Regions from separate parts of the Streptomyces sp. NPDC002773 genome, predicted to be linked through region 1. Evidence: riboswitches for the same ligand, from Rfam matches in the RefSeq annotation. Region 1 holds a riboswitch; each other region holds the start of a gene.
What was found. Region 1 has a riboswitch for cobalamin ahead of ABT034_RS24785 (ribonucleoside-diphosphate reductase subunit alpha). Riboswitches for the same ligand answer to the same signal wherever they lie in the genome.

Region 1 (5,328 bases):
CCGGGTCGCCGGGCGGGAGCGCAGGTAGTACGTCGTCTTCAGGCCCTGCTTCCAGGCGTACGCGTACATCGACGACAGCTTGCCGATGGTCGGGGTTTCGAGGAAGAGGTTCAGGGACTGCGACTGGTCCAGGAACGGGGTCCTCGCCGCGGCCATGTCGATCAGGCCGCGCTGCGGGATCTCCCACGCCGTGCGGTACAGCTCGCGGACCTCGGCCGGAACCCAGGTGAAGCCGGCGACGGAGCCGTTGGCGTCGCGCAGGGCCTCGCGGGTCTGCGCGTCCCACACGCCGAGCTTCTTCAGCTCGTCGACCAGGTAGGAGTTGACCTGGAGGAACTCGCCGGAGAGCGTCTCGCGCTTGAAGAGGTTGGAGACCTGCGGCTCGATGCACTCGTAGACGCCGGCGATCGAGGCGATGGTCGCCGTCGGCGCGATGGCGAGGAGGAGGGAGTTGCGCATGCCGGTCGACGCGATGCGGGCGCGCAGCGCCGTCCAGCGCTCCGGCCAGTTCAGCTCGACGTCGTAGTGGTCGGGGTGCAGGACACCGCGGGCCGTACGGGTCTTCTCCCAGGCCGGCAGCGGGCCGTTGCGCTCGGCGAGGTCGGCGGAGGCCTCGTACGCGGCGAGCATGATCCGCTCGGAGATCTTCGTCGAGAGCGCGCGGGCCTCGGCGGAGTCGAACGGCAGCTTCAGCTGGAAGAAGACGTCCTGGAGGCCCATCGCGCCCAGGCCCACCGGCCGCCAGCGGGCGTTGGAGCGGCCCGCCTGCTCGGTCGGGTAGAAGTTGATGTCGACGACCCGGTCGAGGAACGTGACGGCGGTGCGGACGGTCGCGTCCAGGCGCTCCCAGTCGATGTCCTGGGACGAGGCGTCCACGAACGCGCCCAGGTTGACCGAGCCCAGGTTGCAGACGGCCGTCTCGCCGTCGTTCGTGACCTCGATGATCTCGGTGCACAGGTTGGAGGAGTGGACGACCGTGCCGGGCTCGGCGGTCTGGTTGGCCGTACGGTTCGAGGCGTCCTTGAAGGTCATCCAGCCGTTGCCGGTCTGGGCCAGCGTCCGCATCATCCGGCCGTACAGGTCGCGGGCCGGCATCGTCTTGCGGGCCAGGCCCTTGGCCTCGGCGGCGCGGTAGGCGGCGTCGAACTCCTCGCCCCACAGGTCGACCAGCTCGGGCACGTCCGCCGGGGAGAACAGCGACCAGTCGGCGTCGGCGTTGACGCGGCGCATGAACTCGTCCGGGATCCAGTGCGCCAGGTTCAGGTTGTGCGTACGGCGCTGGTCCTCGCCGGTGTTGTCGCGGAGCTCCAGGAACTCCTCGATGTCCGCGTGCCAGGTCTCCAGGTAGACGGCGGCGGCGCCCTTGCGGCGGCCGCCCTGGTTCACGGCGGCGACGGAGGCGTCGAGGGTCTTCAGGAACGGCACGATGCCGTTGGAGTGCCCGTTGGTGCCGCGGATCAGCGAACCGCGGGCCCGGATGCGGGAGTACGAGAGGCCGATGCCGCCCGCGTGCTTCGAGAGGCGCGCCACCTGGTGGTAGCGGTCGTAGATGGAGTCCAGCTCGTCCTGCGGGGAGTCCAGGAGGTAGCAGGAGGACATCTGCGGGTGGCGGGTGCCGGAGTTGAAGAGCGTGGGGGAGGAGGGGAGGTAGTCCAGGCGGCTCATCAGGCCGTACAGCGCCGTGACCTCGTCGAGCGCGCGCGTGCTGTCGTCCTCGGCGAGGCCGCAGGCGACGCGGAGCATGAAGTGCTGCGGGGTCTCGATGACCTTGCGGGTGATCGGGTGGCGCAGCAGGTAGCGCGAGTAGAGGGTGCGCAGGCCGAAGTAGCCGAAGCGGTCGTCGCCGGCCCGGTCGATGGTCGCGTCGAGGCGGGCCGCGTGCAGGGCGGCGAACTCGGCGGTGCGGTCGGCGATCAGGCCCTCGCGGTGGCCGACGGCGACGGAGGCGGAGAAGGAGTACGCGCCCTGGCCGGCCGCCTCGTCGGCGATGGTGACCGTCAGGAGCCGGGCGGCGAGCCGGGAGTACGCCGGGTCCTCCGCGATCAGACCCGCGGCCGCCTCGGTGGCCAGCTCGCGCAGTTCCGCCTCGTCCGACGCGGCGCTGCGGCCGCGGAGCGCGGCGGCGGCGACCTTGCCGGGGTCGGTGTCGGGGAGATCGGCGGTGAGGTCGGTCAGGGTCCGCAGCAGCACGGTCCCGGGGCCGTCGCTCTCGACCGCGGAAGCCTCGGCGGAAGCCGGATCGGCGGGCGCGATGGTCACGTGGGGGCTCTCCCTCGCTCGGCTCGGGGCCGCGGCGGGGGAAGGCGGGCATGCGGGCATCCGTAACGCCGGACGCGACGCTTCCACCGGCCCACTCCGCGAGGCCCGGACGTCAGTGGCACCCGGAACGGACGGACCGGGCGCGCTGTCGGCAGGTTGTCGGACTCACCTCGTACGAATGGGTCGTATCCGTAGGAAGCACACCGTTGCGGGACAGTTCCGGATTCGCGCCGGATTCCCCTGCGTCGACAGCGAGCACGAGCATACATGTGGGGGGCGCCGCTCATGGCACCCCCCACATGTTGTGTCGCCGCCCGGTGTCAGAACTCCAGGGCGTAGGTGCGCAGCAGAAGGCCCGGGGTCGGTTCCCAGTCGCGGTGCGGGGTGCGGACGAAGCCCAGGCGGTCGTAGATCCGGTGCGCCGAGACCATCTTCGCGTCCGTGGAGAGCACGAGGCGCTCGCACCCCGGGAGGGCCCTCGCGCGCTCGATACAGGCCCGTACGAGGGCTTCTCCGACGCCTCGGCCGCGGGCCTCCCGGCTGACGGCGAGCATGCGGAACTCGGCCTCGCCGGCGACCGCGATGTCCGCCCAGGTGGTGTTGCCGGTGGCGAAGGTCACTCCGCCGAGGAGCCGCCCCTCGGCGTCCTCGGCGACGAGCACCTCGCTCTCGCGCGCCCGCCGCGCGGTGTCCCGCAGCACGTCCAGATAGAAGTCCTGCGCCCCGTACTTCAGCAGTCCGTCGTCCAGGTAGGTGCCCGCGGTGAGTTCCCCGAGCGTCTCGTACTCCTCGGGCCGTACCGCCCTGATCGTGAAGTCCATGAGGGAAGTGTGCCTCCACGGGGACGCGAAGGGGCCCGGGATCCCATGGCGGGGATCCCGGGCCCTTCGGGTGCGGCTGTGTGCCGGGTCAGCGCGTCGCGGCCGTGGGGCCGGTCAGTGCGTGTCGGCGCCGAGCTTCGGCATCTTGGTCTGCACGCCGGCGTCTCCGGCGTCCGCCGTGTAGTCGGACGGGGAGGTCTCGTCGATGCCCTCCGGGGCCTTGACGGCCTTGAGGACGAAGGTGAGGACGACCGTGACGACGAGGTTGAGGACGAAGGCGGTGAGACCGATGTAGCCGATCTCGCCGATGCCCGGGATCTCGGCCGAGGAGCCGCCGAAGTGCTTCTGGGTGGGGCTGGCGACCCCGTACGCGGCGACCGTGCCGTAGAGCATGCCGACGGCCCAGCCGGCGAGCAGCGCCCAGCGGTGGAACCAGCGGGTGAAGAGGCCGCCGACGAGGGCGGGGAAGGTCTGCAGGATCCAGATGCCGCCGAGCAGTTGGAAGTTGATGGCGACGGTCTTGTCCATGGTGAGGACGAAGGCGAGCGCGCCGACCTTCACCAGAAGCGAGACGATCTTGGAGACCTTGGTCTCCTGCGCCGGGGTCGCGTCCTTCTTGATGAAGTCCTTGTAGATGTTGCGGGTGAAGAGGTTGGCCGCGGCGATCGACATGATCGCGGCCGGGACGAGCGCGCCGATGCCGATCGCGGCGAACGCGACGCCCGCGAACCAGTCCGGGAACATCGTCTCGAACAGCTGCGGGATGGCGAGCTGCCCGTTCTTCACCTGGATCCCGGCGGCGATCGCCATGAAGCCGAGCAGCGCGAGCAGGCCCAGCATCAGCGAGTACAGCGGCAGGATCGTGGTGTTGCGGCGGATGACCTCACGGCTCCGGGACGACAGGGTCGCCGTGATGGAGTGCGGGTACATGAAGAGCGCGAGCGCCGAGCCGAGCGCGAGCGTCGCGTACGTCCACTGGCCGGCCTCGCCGGGGACGAGCGAGCCGCGCGGCTTGCCGGTCGCCTCGTTGGTCTGCGCGTACGTCTCGCCCGCCTTGGCGAAGATCTCGTCGAAGCCGCCGAGCTTGATCGGGATGTAGATGATCGCCACCGCGATGACGATGTAGATCAGGGTGTCCTTGACGAAGGCGATGAGCGCGGGGGCGCGCAGACCCGAGGAGTACGTGTACGCCGCGAGGACACCGAAGGCGATGAGCAGCGGCAGGTCCTTGATGAACCAGTGGGTGGTCTCGCCGCCGCCGACGCCCATCACGTCCAGGACGGCCTGGATGCCGACGAGCTGGAGCGCGATGTACGGCATGGTGGCGAGGATGCCGGTGACCGCCACCGCGAGCGAGAGGCCCTTGGAGCCGAAGCGGCCGCGCACGAAGTCCGAGGTGGTGACGTATCCGTGCTTGTGCGAGACCGACCACAGGCGCGGCAGGAAGGTGAAGATCAGCGGGTAGACCAGGATCGTGTACGGCACGGCGAAGAAGCCGGCCGCGCCCGCCGCGTAGATGGCCGCCGGGACGGCGACGAAGGTGTACGCGGTGTAGAGGTCGCCGCCGAGCAGGAACCAGGTCACCCAGGTGCCGAACGAGCGGCCGCCCAGGCCCCACTCGTCGAGGCTGTTCTCGTTCTCGGCCCTGCGCCAGCGCGAGGCGAGGAATCCCATGACCGTGACGGCCAGGAAGAAGAAGATGAAGACGGCGAGCGCGACGCCGTTCACGCCTGTGACGTCCTTCATCGTGCGTCACCTCCCTTGCGGGCGCGCTGGTCGATCTGCCACAGCTTGTAGGCAACCATGGTGAGCGCGGTGGAGATCAGCACCCAGAGCATCTGGTACCAGTAGAAGAACGGGATGCCGGCGAAGAGCGGTTCGGTCTTCGCGTAGGAACTCACCCAGAGCATCGCCACGAACGGGGCGAACAGACAGAGTCCGATCACCACCCGCATGGGTGTGATGGCGGGTTGTTTCCCTTGTGCCGTATCTGGCGCGTCTGACATGCCGGTTGCCGTCCCCTCGCTGATCACCTGGGTAATGCTGGGGAAATCTAGGCGACTGCTCAGCTCCATGGAACCCCTGTCCGCATAACGGAAGTGATTCGTCGGTATCCCCTCGGGCCCGAGGTCAGAGCCAGCCCTCCTTGGTGGCCCGTACCCCCGCCTCGAAACGGCTGCGGGCGCCGAGCCGGTTCATCAGCTCCGAGCTCATCCGGCGCACGGTCCGCAGGGAGACGCCGAGTCGG
Region 2 (5,328 bases), on a different contig from region 1:
GGTGATGCGGAGGTTCTAGAGGAGCGGGGTGAGGAAGCGGCGCAGGGACTCCTCGTAGCGGACGGGGTTCGCGTTCCACATGGCCGCGTGCGGGGCCTGCCGCACCGTCTGGAGGGAGACCAGGTCGGGGCGGCGGGCGGCGAGTTCGAGGGACGGCTCCCAGGGGGCGATGGTGTCGTCGGGGCCGTGCTGGAGGAGGACCGGGACGCGCAGGGCGCCGGGCGCGGAGGCGGCCCTGAGCAGGTCGCCGTGCGGTCCGGTCCTGCCCTGGGCGGCGCGGACGGCGAGCGGGAGCAGCGGGGCCGGGACGTGCCGGGCCGCGGCGAGGTTGCGGAGGGTGGCCTCCCAGTCCAGGACCGGGGAGTCGAGGACGAGGCCGGCGATCCGGTCGCGCACCCCCGACTCGGCGGCGGCGCGCAGGGCCATCGAGGCCCCGGTCCCCCAGCCGTGCAGGACGACGGTGGCCGCGCCCCGGCGGATCGCGTAGCGGATGGCGGCGTCGACGTCGCGCCATTCGGAGTCGCCGAACCGGGCCAGGCCGTCCGGGGTGGCGGGCGCCCCTTCGTCGCCGCGGTAGGCGGGGACGAGGACGGGGATCCTGCGGCGCGCGTAGAAGGGGACGACGTTCAGCGGATGCTCGCGGGTGGTGCCGAGGCCGTGCAGGGCGATCACCCAGGTGGGGCGGGGTCCTGGCACCAGCCACGCGGGCAGGGGGCCGAGCTCGCCGGGGATCTCGACGTCCTCGTGGGCGAGCCCGAGGGCGCCGAGCGGTGTGCCGCGGTGCAGCTGGGGGGTGAACCGGACGCGGGCGCCGGGGCCGAGCGCGCCGAGTTCGACCCGTTCCAGACGCCGGACGACGGTGTCGGCGGTGTGGGGGACCCGTTCGAGGACGGGGCCGACGACGGCGTGCAGGTCGGGGCCCTCGAGTCCGTACGTGCCGGGGCGCAGCGAGGCGAGGCTGCGGGTGAGGGTGATCCGCTCGGCGCCGGTGGCGTGCACGGTGAGGCGTGGGTCCCCGGGCAGGGATGGTCCGGACGGCGCCTTGAGGGCGGCGTCGCTGGCGTACCGGCCGGCCGCGACCGCGACCGCGCCGACACCGAGCAGGGTGGTGACGGCCGCTGCCGTCGCTGTAGCCGGGCGCACGCTCCCAGTGTCGGCAGGGTGGGGGCGGCCTGCCACCGGGCGGACCCGGCCGGGGCCGGGCAGGGACTTCTTCCGGCCATTCCGGGAAGGACGCGAGGGCCCCTCGGGCCACTCCGGCGAGTGACATGGGTCTCGTCCGCGGGGTCGCCCGGTCGGGTGGTGCGGTCCAGGGAGCGGAACGGGGCGGCCGGGGAGGAACCGGGGCAGGTCGCATGTGCCCGGTGAAGGCCGGGATTACCCGGGGTTGCGGGGTGACCGCATCGTGGACAGCTCGCCCGCCGGGACCGTAAGCGGAATCCCTTGACACCGGATCGGGTCACCACAACGCCGGACCCAGTTCACCTTCCGTTCACTCAGGTTGCCTACGTTCGGCTAGCCACTGACGTCAAACGATTGCCTGGGTAAATGGAACACATCACGCTGCTGCTCGCCATTGTGGTCGTGACAGCTCTCGTGTTCGATTTCACGAACGGTTTCCACGACACCGCCAACGCGATGGCCACGACCATCTCGACCGGTGCTCTCAAACCGAAGACGGCGGTGGCCATGTCCGCCGTGCTGAACCTCGTCGGCGCGTTCCTGTCCGTGGAGGTCGCCAAGACGATCTCCGGCGGGATCATCAACGAAGAGGGCATTCGCACAGAAGTGATCTTCGCGGCGCTCGTGGGCGCCATCCTGTGGAACCTGCTGACCTGGCTCCTGGGCCTGCCGTCCAGCTCGTCCCACGCCCTCTTCGGCGGCCTCATCGGCGCCGCGGTCATGTCGGCCGGCTGGTCCGCGGTCAACGGCCCGACCATCGTCACCAAGGTCCTCATCCCCGCGATCGCCGCGCCGCTCGTCGCCGGTCTCGCCGCGATGCTGGCCACCAGGCTGACGTACAAGATCGGTGCGAAGACCGACGAGAAGCACACCGCCAAGGGCTACCGGGTCGGCCAGATCGCCTCCGCCGGTCTCGTCTCCCTCGCCCACGGCACCAACGACGCCCAGAAGACGATGGGCATCATCACCCTGGCGCTCGTCACCCAGGGCGTCGTCGCGCCCGGCTCGAACCCGCCCCTCTGGGTCATCGTCGCCGCCGGTGTCGCGATCGCCCTCGGCACCTACCTCGGCGGCTGGCGCATCATCCGCACCATGGGCAAGGGCCTCACCGACCTCCAGCCGCAGCAGGGCTTCGCCGCCCAGACCAGCGCCGCGACGGTCATCCTGGCCTCCTCGCACCTCGGCTTCTCCCTCTCCACCACCCAGTCCTGCTCGGGTGCCGTGATGGGCGCGGGCCTCGGCCGCAAGGGCGGTGTCGTCCGCTGGTCCACCGCGACCCGGATGTTCGTCGCCTGGGGTCTGACCCTGCCCGCCGCGGGCCTGGTCGGCGCCGGTGCCGAGTTCCTCACCAAGCAGGGCCCCTGGGGCATCGCCGCCGTCGCGGTCCTCCTGGTCGGCGGTTCGGCCGTCATCTGGTCGCTGTCCCGCCGCAAGCCGGTCGACCACCACAACGTCACCGCCGACGACCTCGACGCCGAGCCCGCGGGTGTGGTGACCACCGCCATGGCGGCCGTCACCCCGCCGCCCACGGCCGGCTCCTTCGCCGCCGTCGCGGACGAGGACCTCAAGACCACCATCCCCGCGCCGGTTCCCACCGACCCGGCCGCTCCCCAGGCCCCCGCCGCAGCGGTGTAAGGAACGAACGACATGAAGATCGACTGGGCAGCCCTCGGCTCCGTCTTCGGAGTCAGCCTCGCGGCGACCGTAGCCCTGGTGGGCCTCTTCACCCTCGGCATCATCGGCCTCTCCAAGCAGGAGCAGGCCGCCGCCCAGGGAGGCTCCGCCGCCCTGGCCCGCACCGGCGCCTACGCCTGCTTCGCCCTGTGCCTCGCGGCCGTGGCGTACGGCATCTACCTGATCGTCGTCTGACGGTCCCGCGGCCCCTCGGCCGGGCGGTCCGTACCTTCGGGTACGGGCCGCCCGGCCGTCGTGTTTGTGGTGCTTCGCACAGTGACGCGGTGCAGGTCAAGGGTGAGTTGACGGCTGTTCCCGGGCGTGGTGGACTGCCGAGGCCATTACGGCGGCAGTAGAGGAAGTCCGGTGCGAATCCGGCGCGGTCCCGCCACTGTGACCGGATCCGAAGGGTCCGGGAGTCAGGAACTCTCGCCGCCGGTCACGTCGATCCAGGGCGCGGACCCTGAGTGAGGACATGCGCCATGCCCGGCCGCGGCCGCAGACCCTTCCGTCCCTTCCGATCCCCCGGCGTCTTCGCGTGGGGCGCGGCCGCCGGTCTCGCCGCCGACCTGCTCGTCGGAGACCCCCGCCGTGGACATCCCGTCGCCGCCTTCGGCCGGGCGGCCGCCGCGGTCGAACAGCGGCTCCACCGCGACCACCGCGGTTGGGGCGCCCTGCACACCGCCGTCTGCGCCGGCTCCACCGCCGCCCTCGGCGCGCTCGCCGCACGGACCGTACGGAACCGGCCGGCCGCCTCCGCGGCGCTGACCGCGGTCTCCGTCTGGGCCGTCGTCGGCGGTACGACCCTGGGCCGGGAGGCCCGCGCGATCGGCGGCGCGCTCGCCGCCGGGGACCTCGAAGTGGCCCGGGAACGCCTTCCGCACCTGTGCGGGCGCGACCCGCAGTCCCTTGACGGGCCCGCGATGGCCCGCGCGGTCGTCGAATCGGTCGCCGAGAACACCTCCGACGCCGTCGTCGGCGCCCTCTTCTGGGGCGCGGTCGCGGGCGTGCCCGGCCTGCTCGGCTTCCGGGCCGTCAACACCCTGGACGCGATGGTCGGCCACAAGTCGCCCCGCCACCGCCGCTTCGGCTGGGCCTCGGCCCGGCTCGACGACGTGGCCGGCTGGCCCGGTGCCCGGCTGACGGCCGCGCTCGCGACGGTGGCGGGCGGCGATCCGCGCGGGGCCGTACGGGCCTGGCGGGCGGACGCCCCGAAGCACCCGAGCCCCAACGCCGGCCCGGTGGAGGCGTCCTTCGCGGGCGCGCTCGGCGTACGGCTCGGGGGGACGCTCTCGTACGGCGGCCGGGTCGAACACCGGCCGGTGCTCAACGGGGAGGGGCGGCCCGTCGAGGTCGCCGACATCGACCGGGCGGTCCAGCTGTCCCGCCGGGTCACCGGACTGACCCTGGCCGCCTGCGTGGGCGGCCGGCTGATCGTGAGCGCGTGGAAGCGGAGGAACGCATGAGGGGTGGGGGGCTGCTCGTCGCCGGGACCACGTCCGACGCCGGCAAGAGCGTCGTGACGGCCGGCATCTGCCGCTGGCTGGTCCGCAAGGGCCTGAAGGTGGCGCCGTTCAAGGGACAGAACATGTCCCTCAACTCCTTCGTGACGAGGGAGGGCGCGGAGATCGGCCGTGCCCAGGCCATGCAGGCGCAGGCCGCGCGCGTCGAGCCGACCGCGCTGATGAACCCGGTGCTGCTCAAGCCGGGCAGCGACCGTTCCAGCCAGGTCGTCCTGATGGGCAAACCGGTGGGCGAGCTGAGCGCGCGTGGCTACCACGGGGGGCGGCAGAAGGAGCTGTTCGAGCCGGTCCTCGCGTGCCTGGAGGAGCTGCGGAGCACGTACGACGCGGTGATCTGCGAGGGCGCGGGCAGCCCGGCCGAGATCAACCTGCGGCGCACCGACATCGTGAACATGGGCATCGCACGGGCCGCGAAGCTGCCCGTGGTCGTGGTCGGCGACATCGACCGGGGCGGGGTCTTCGCACAGTTCTTCGGCACGACGGCGCTGCTCTCGCCCGAGGACCAGTCGCTGGTCGCGGGCTATCTGGTGAACAAGTTCCGGGGCGATGTGACCCTGCTCGAACCCGGGCTCGACATGCTGTACGGCCTCACCGGGCGCCGGACCTTCGGCGTCCTGCCGTACGCGCACGGGCTCGGCATCGACGAGGAGGACGGGCTGCGGGTCTCGCTGCGCGGCACGGTCCGGGAGTCGGTCGTGGCGCCGCCGGTCGGCGCGGACGTCCTGCGGGTCGCCGTCTGCGCCGTACCGCTGATGTCCAATTTCACGGACGTCGACGCGCTGGCGGCCGAGCCGGGTGTGGTGGTTCGGTTCGTCGACCGGCCCGAGGAGCTCGTCGACGCGGACCTCGTCGTCGTGCCCGGCACACGCGGGACGGTGGCGGCGCTCGCCTGGCTGCGGGAGCGGGGTCTGGCGGACGAGCTGGCCCGGCGCGCGGCCGAGGGACGGCC
Region 3 (5,328 bases), on a different contig from region 1:
GCGTCGGCGCCGAAGCCGCCGTCCTCGGCGCGGGCGGCGATCCACCGGTAGGCGGCCAGGTAGTGGTGGGACGGCGGGAGATCGGGGTCGTGGTAGATCGCGATCGGGTTCTCGCCGAAGCCGCGCGGCGGCTGGATGAGGATGAGCAGGTTCCCGCGCCGCAGGGCGGCGAGGACGATGTCGCCCTCCGGGTTGCGCGAGCGGTCGAGGAACATCTCGCCGGGCGCCGGACCCCAGTGCTCCTCGACGTGGGTGCGGAGCTCCTCGGGCAGGGTCGCGTACCAGCGCTTGTAGTCGGCGGCCGGGATACGGACCGGGTTGCGGGCGAGCTGCTCCTCCGTCAGCCAGTCCTGGTCGTGGCCGCCGGCCTCGATGAGGGCGTAGATCAACTCGTCGCCGTCGCCGGAGACGAGGCCGGGGAGGTCCTCCACGGGCCCGAAGTCGTACCCCTCCTCACGGAGGCGGCGCAGGAGGGAGACGGCGGACGCGGGGGTGTCGAGACCGACGGCGTTGCCGATGCGGGAGTGCTTCGTCGGGTACGCGGAGAGGACGAGCGCCAGCTTCTTCTCGGCGTTCGGGATGTGCCGGAGGCGGGCGTGCCGTACGGCGATCCCGGCGACGCGGGCGGCGCGCTCGGCGTCCGCCACGTACGCGGGCAGACCGTCCTCGTCGATCTCCTTGAAGGAGAACGGGACGGTGATCAGCCGGCCGTCGAACTCGGGCACGGCGACCTGGCTGGCGGCGTCCAGCGGGGAGAGGCCCTCGTCGTTCTCCTCCCACGCGGACCGCGAACCGGTCAGGCACAGCGCCTGGAGGATCGGCACGTCGAGCGCGGCGAGCGCCCCCGCGTCCCAGGCCTCCTCGTCGCCGCCGGCCTGCGCCTCGGCCGGCTTGGTGCCGCCCGCGGCGAGGACGGTGGTGATGATGGCGTCGGCGGTACGGAGACGGTCGAGCAGCTCCGGCTCGGGCGCGCGCAGGGACGCCACGTACAGCGGGAGCGCCTGCGCGCCGGTGTCCTCGATCGCCTCGCACAGAGTGCGGACGAAGCCGGTGTTGCCGCTCATGTGGTGGGCGCGGTAGTAGAGCACGGCGACGGTCGGGCCGCTGTCGTTCTTCGCGACCCGGTCCAGCGGGCCCCAGGTGGGGGCGGCGGCCGGGGCCTCGAAGCCGTGGCCGGTGAGCAGGACGGTGTCGGAGAGGAAGCGGGCGAGCTGCTCCAGGTTGCCGGGGCCGCCGTGCGCGAGGTAGGCGTGCGCCTCGGTGGCGACGCCGATGGGGACGGTGGACGCCTCCATCAGCTGTGCGTCGGGCGCCTGTTCGCCGCTGAGGACGACCACGGGCTTTCCGGCGGCGCGGAGCGCGTCCAGGCCCTCCTCCCAGGAACGGAGACCGCCGAGGAGCCGTACGACGACGAGGTCGGCGCCGTCCAGGAGGCCGGGCAGTTCGGCGAGGGGGAGACGGGCCGGGTTGGCGAAGCGGTACTCCACCGGGCCGCCGGCCGAGGCAGCGTTCGCCGCGCGGGCACTGAGCAGGTCGGTGTCGGAGTGCGACAGCAGCAGAAGCATGGCGAGCGCAGGCCTTCCTCGGGGTTGTCCGCGCCCCGGGTGGTCGTATGGACGGCAGGAGTTCCTGACTCACCCGTTCCGTCGTGCCTGGTACGGGCTCACAGTGGCGGGACCGCGCCGGAATCTCACCGGGCTTCCTCCCCGGGGTCCTGGGACCCCATGCCGATCTGCATCCTAGATCGTGCCGCCCGCGGCCCGGGGCGGGCCGCCGGGTCGGTCTGGTCACACCCGGTGGCCGCGCCGTTCCCCGTCGGTATGCTCGCCGCCATGCCGCCCACCCCACCCACGACGCCCGGAGCGGGCGAAGCTCGCATACGGGACCGTGGCGACGCCTGCCCCGGGGCGCTGCGCCTGCACCTCGCCGAGGACGGCCGCCTGGCCCGACTCCGCCTGCCCGCCGGACGCCTGACGCCTCGTCAGGTCGAGGTGCTCGCGGCCGCCGCGGAGACCCTGGGCGACGGGCGGATCAGCATCACCTCGCGCGGCAACGCGGAGCTGCGGGGCCTCTCGGACGACTGCGGGGCGGAGCTCGCGGCGCTCCTCGCGGAGGCGGGCCTGCTGCCCTCCCCCAGCCACGAACGCGTCCGCAACATCGTCGCCTCGCCCACCGCGGGACTCGACGGACTCGGCCACGGGGACGTGCAGTTGTGGGCGCGCCGGCTGGACGCCGCACTGTGCGCCGAGCCCCGGGCGGCGGCCCTCTCGGGACGGTTCCTGTTCGTCCTGGACGACGGGCGCGGTGACGTCGCCCCGCTCGGCGGGGATGTGAGCTTGGTCGCAGGAGAGGACGGGTCCGTCCTGCTGCGGCTCGGCCCGACGGTCTTCCGGCTCGCCGCCGCCGACGCCGTCCGTGCCGCCCTCGCCGCCGCCCTCGCGTTCCTCGACGCGGCCGAGGCGGCCGGCAACGGGGCCTGGCGCCCCCAGGAACTCCCCGACGACCACGCGCCGGACTGGGCGGGCGCCCTGACGGCGGCGGGCATCACGACGGAGCCCGTGGCCGACCCCGGCCGCGAACCCGTACGCGTACCCGAGCCCGTACCCGTACCGCCCCTGCCCGCGTCCCCGCCGCCCGCCCCCGGCGTGCTCCGGAGCGGCGCGCTCTACGTCCTCGCGCCGCTCGGCCGGCTGACCGCCGCTCAGCTGCGGGCCCTGCTTCCGGCCGACGAGGTGCGGCTGACGCCGTGGCGCGGGGTGGTCGTCGTCGGCGCCGGTACGCGTACGGCTCACGACCGGCTCGCGCGCCTTGAGTCGTACGGCCTGATCACCCGGCCCGACGCCCCCGGCGCCGGTGTCACCGTCTGCACCGGGCGGCCCGGCTGCGCCAAGTCTCTCGCCGACGTACGGGCGGACGCCCTCGCCGCGCCCGCGGGGCGGCTTCCCGTGCACTTCTCCGGGTGCGCACGCGGCTGCGGGCACCCGTACGGCGACCGGATCGAGGTCCTCGCCACCGGCGACGACACCTACCTGGTGGACGGCGTCCCCGCCTCCCGTACCTCCCTGTCAGAAGCCGTCGCGGCGGCCCGCGGCCCGGCAACCCCCACGAGATGAGCGAGAGCGACACCATGTTCGACTACGAGAAGGACGGGGCGGAGATCTACCGCCGGTCCTTTGCCACGATCCGCGCCGAGGCGGATCTCGCGGGCCTGCCCGCCGACGTCGCCCAGGTGGCGGTCCGGATGATCCACGCCTGCGGCATGACCGACCTCGTGCGGGACATCGCCTACTCCCCCGGCGTGGTCGCGAGCGCCCGCGCCGCCCTCCGCGGCGGCGCGCCGATCCTCTGCGACGCCCAGATGGTCGCCAGCGGTGTCACCCGCAAGCGGCTGCCCGCCGACAACGAGGTGATCTGCACCCTCTCCGACCCGTCCGTGCCGGGCCTGGCCGCCGAGCTCGGCACCACCCGCTCCGCCGCCGCCCTCGAACTGTGGCGGGACCGCCTCGAAGGCTCCGTCGTCGCCATCGGCAACGCGCCCACCGCGCTCTTCCACCTCCTGGAGATGATCGCCAAGGGGGCGGGGAAGCCCGCCGCCGTCCTCGGCATACCGGTCGGCTTCATCGGCGCCGCCGAGTCGAAGGACGCCCTGGCCGCCCAGGACCTCGGCCTTGAACACCTCGTCGTCCGCGGCCGCCGCGGCGGCAGCGCGATGACGGCCGCCGCGATCAACGCGCTCGCCCACGAAGCGGAGATCCAGCAGTGACCGCGCCCGGCAAGCTGTACGGCGTCGGCCTCGGCCCCGGCGACCCGGACCTGATGACCGTGGCAGCCGTGAAGGCCATCGCCGCCGCCGACGTGATCGCGTACCACTCGGCCCGCCACGGCCGCTCCATCGCCCGTTCGATCGCCGCCGAGCACCTCCGCGAGGACCACATCGAGGAGCGGCTGATGTACCCGCTCACCGTGGAGACCACGGACCACCCCGGCGGCTACCGGGGCGCCCTCGACGACTTCTACGAGGAGGCCGCGGCCCGCCTCGCCGCCCATCTCGACGCAGGGCGCACGGTCGCCGTCCTCGCCGAGGGCGACCCGCTGTTCTACGGCTCGTACCAGCACATGCACAAGCGGCTCGCGGACCGCTACGACACGACCGTCATCCCCGGCGTCACCTCGGTCAGCGCCGCAGCGGCCCGCCTCGGCGAGCCGCTGTGCGAGGCGGAGGAGGTCCTCACGATCATCCCCGGCACCCTGCCGGAGGACGAGCTGACGGCCCGGCTCGCGGGCACCGACTCGGCGGTCGTGATGAAGCTCGGCCGCACCTTCCCCACCGTGAAGCGGGCCCTGGAGCGGGCCGGCCGGCTCGACGACGCCCGGTACGTGGAGCGGGCGTTCATGGCGGGCGAGCGGACGGAGCGGCTGACGGACGTCGACCCGGCGTCCGTCCCGTACTTCTCCGTCGCCGTCCTCCCCTCCCGTATCGACCAGGCCCTTCCCGTACGGGAACGGGGCGAGGTCGTCGTCGTCGGCACCGGCCCGGCCGGCGCACCCTGGCTCACCCCCGAGTCGCGCGGCGCGCTCGTCAACGCGGACGTGCTCGTCGGCTACACCACCTACCTGGACCGGGTGCCGGTCCTGCGCCCCGGGCAGATCCGGCACGGCTCCGACAACAAGGTCGAGTCCGAGCGGGCCGAGTTCGCCCTCGACCTGGCCCGGCGCGGCCACCGGGTCGCGGTCGTCTCCGGCGGCGACCCCGGCGTCTTCGCGATGGCGACGGCCGTCCTCGAGGTGGCCTGCGAACCGGCGTACGCGGACGTGCCCGTACGGGTCCTCCCCGGGGTGACCGCCGCCAACGCGGCCGCCGCCGCCGCGGGCGCCCCCCTGGGCCACGACTACGCGACGATCTCGCTCTCCGACCGGCTCAAGCCCTGGGACGTCATCGCCGCCCGGCTGCGCGCCGCCGCCGACGCCGACCTGGTCCTCGCGCTCTACAACCCGGGCTCCAAGTCCCGTACGCACCAGGTGGCCGCCGCCCGCGACCTCCTGCTCGAACTCCGGTCGCCCGAGACCCCGGTGGTCGTCGCCCGCGACGTCGGCGGCCCCGAGCAGTCGGTCCGGGTGGTGACCCTGAAGACCCTGGAGCCGTCCGAGGTCGACATGCGGACCCTGCTGCTCATCGGGTCGAGCCAGACCCGGGCGGTGGAACGGCCCGACGGCCGGACGATCACGTGGACGCCGCGGCGTTACGGGTGACGGGTGCTCAGCGGCTTCGGGTGAAGGTGCCCAGGCCCTCCTGGTCCAGGTACTCGACGCGGACGGTCTTCCCGTCCG

Region 2: another riboswitch for cobalamin. It lies ahead of ABT034_RS08790 (cobalamin biosynthesis protein); the one in region 1 lies ahead of ABT034_RS24785 (ribonucleoside-diphosphate reductase subunit alpha).
Region 3: another riboswitch for cobalamin. It lies ahead of cobN (cobaltochelatase subunit CobN); the one in region 1 lies ahead of ABT034_RS24785 (ribonucleoside-diphosphate reductase subunit alpha).

Annotation. Positions count from the first base shown of each region.
Region 1 covers NZ_JBEOVO010000023.1:17,619-22,946, forward strand. The annotation lists gene ABT034_RS24785 (ribonucleoside-diphosphate reductase subunit alpha) at 1-2,259, opposite strand, end outside; cobalamin riboswitch at 2,393-2,524, opposite strand; gene ABT034_RS24790 (GNAT family N-acetyltransferase) at 2,580-3,080, opposite strand; gene mctP (monocarboxylate uptake permease MctP) at 3,195-4,826, opposite strand; gene ABT034_RS24800 (DUF3311 domain-containing protein) at 4,823-5,086, opposite strand; gene ABT034_RS24805 (LuxR C-terminal-related transcriptional regulator) at 5,211-5,328, opposite strand, start outside.
Region 2 covers NZ_JBEOVO010000005.1:63,037-68,364, forward strand. The annotation lists gene ABT034_RS08775 (alpha/beta hydrolase) at 16-1,143, opposite strand; gene ABT034_RS08780 (inorganic phosphate transporter) at 1,549-2,817, shown strand; gene ABT034_RS08785 (hypothetical protein) at 2,830-3,051, shown strand; cobalamin riboswitch at 3,165-3,307, shown strand; gene ABT034_RS08790 (cobalamin biosynthesis protein) at 3,339-4,322, shown strand; gene ABT034_RS08795 (cobyric acid synthase) at 4,319-5,328, shown strand, end outside.
Region 3 covers NZ_JBEOVO010000002.1:140,270-145,597, forward strand. The annotation lists gene cobN (cobaltochelatase subunit CobN) at 1-1,565, opposite strand, end outside; cobalamin riboswitch at 1,605-1,744, opposite strand; gene ABT034_RS03260 (ferredoxin-like domain-containing protein) at 1,833-3,113, shown strand; gene ABT034_RS03265 (precorrin-8X methylmutase) at 3,110-3,763, shown strand; gene ABT034_RS03270 (precorrin-2 C(20)-methyltransferase) at 3,760-5,250, shown strand; gene ABT034_RS03275 (serine hydrolase) at 5,258-5,328, opposite strand, start outside.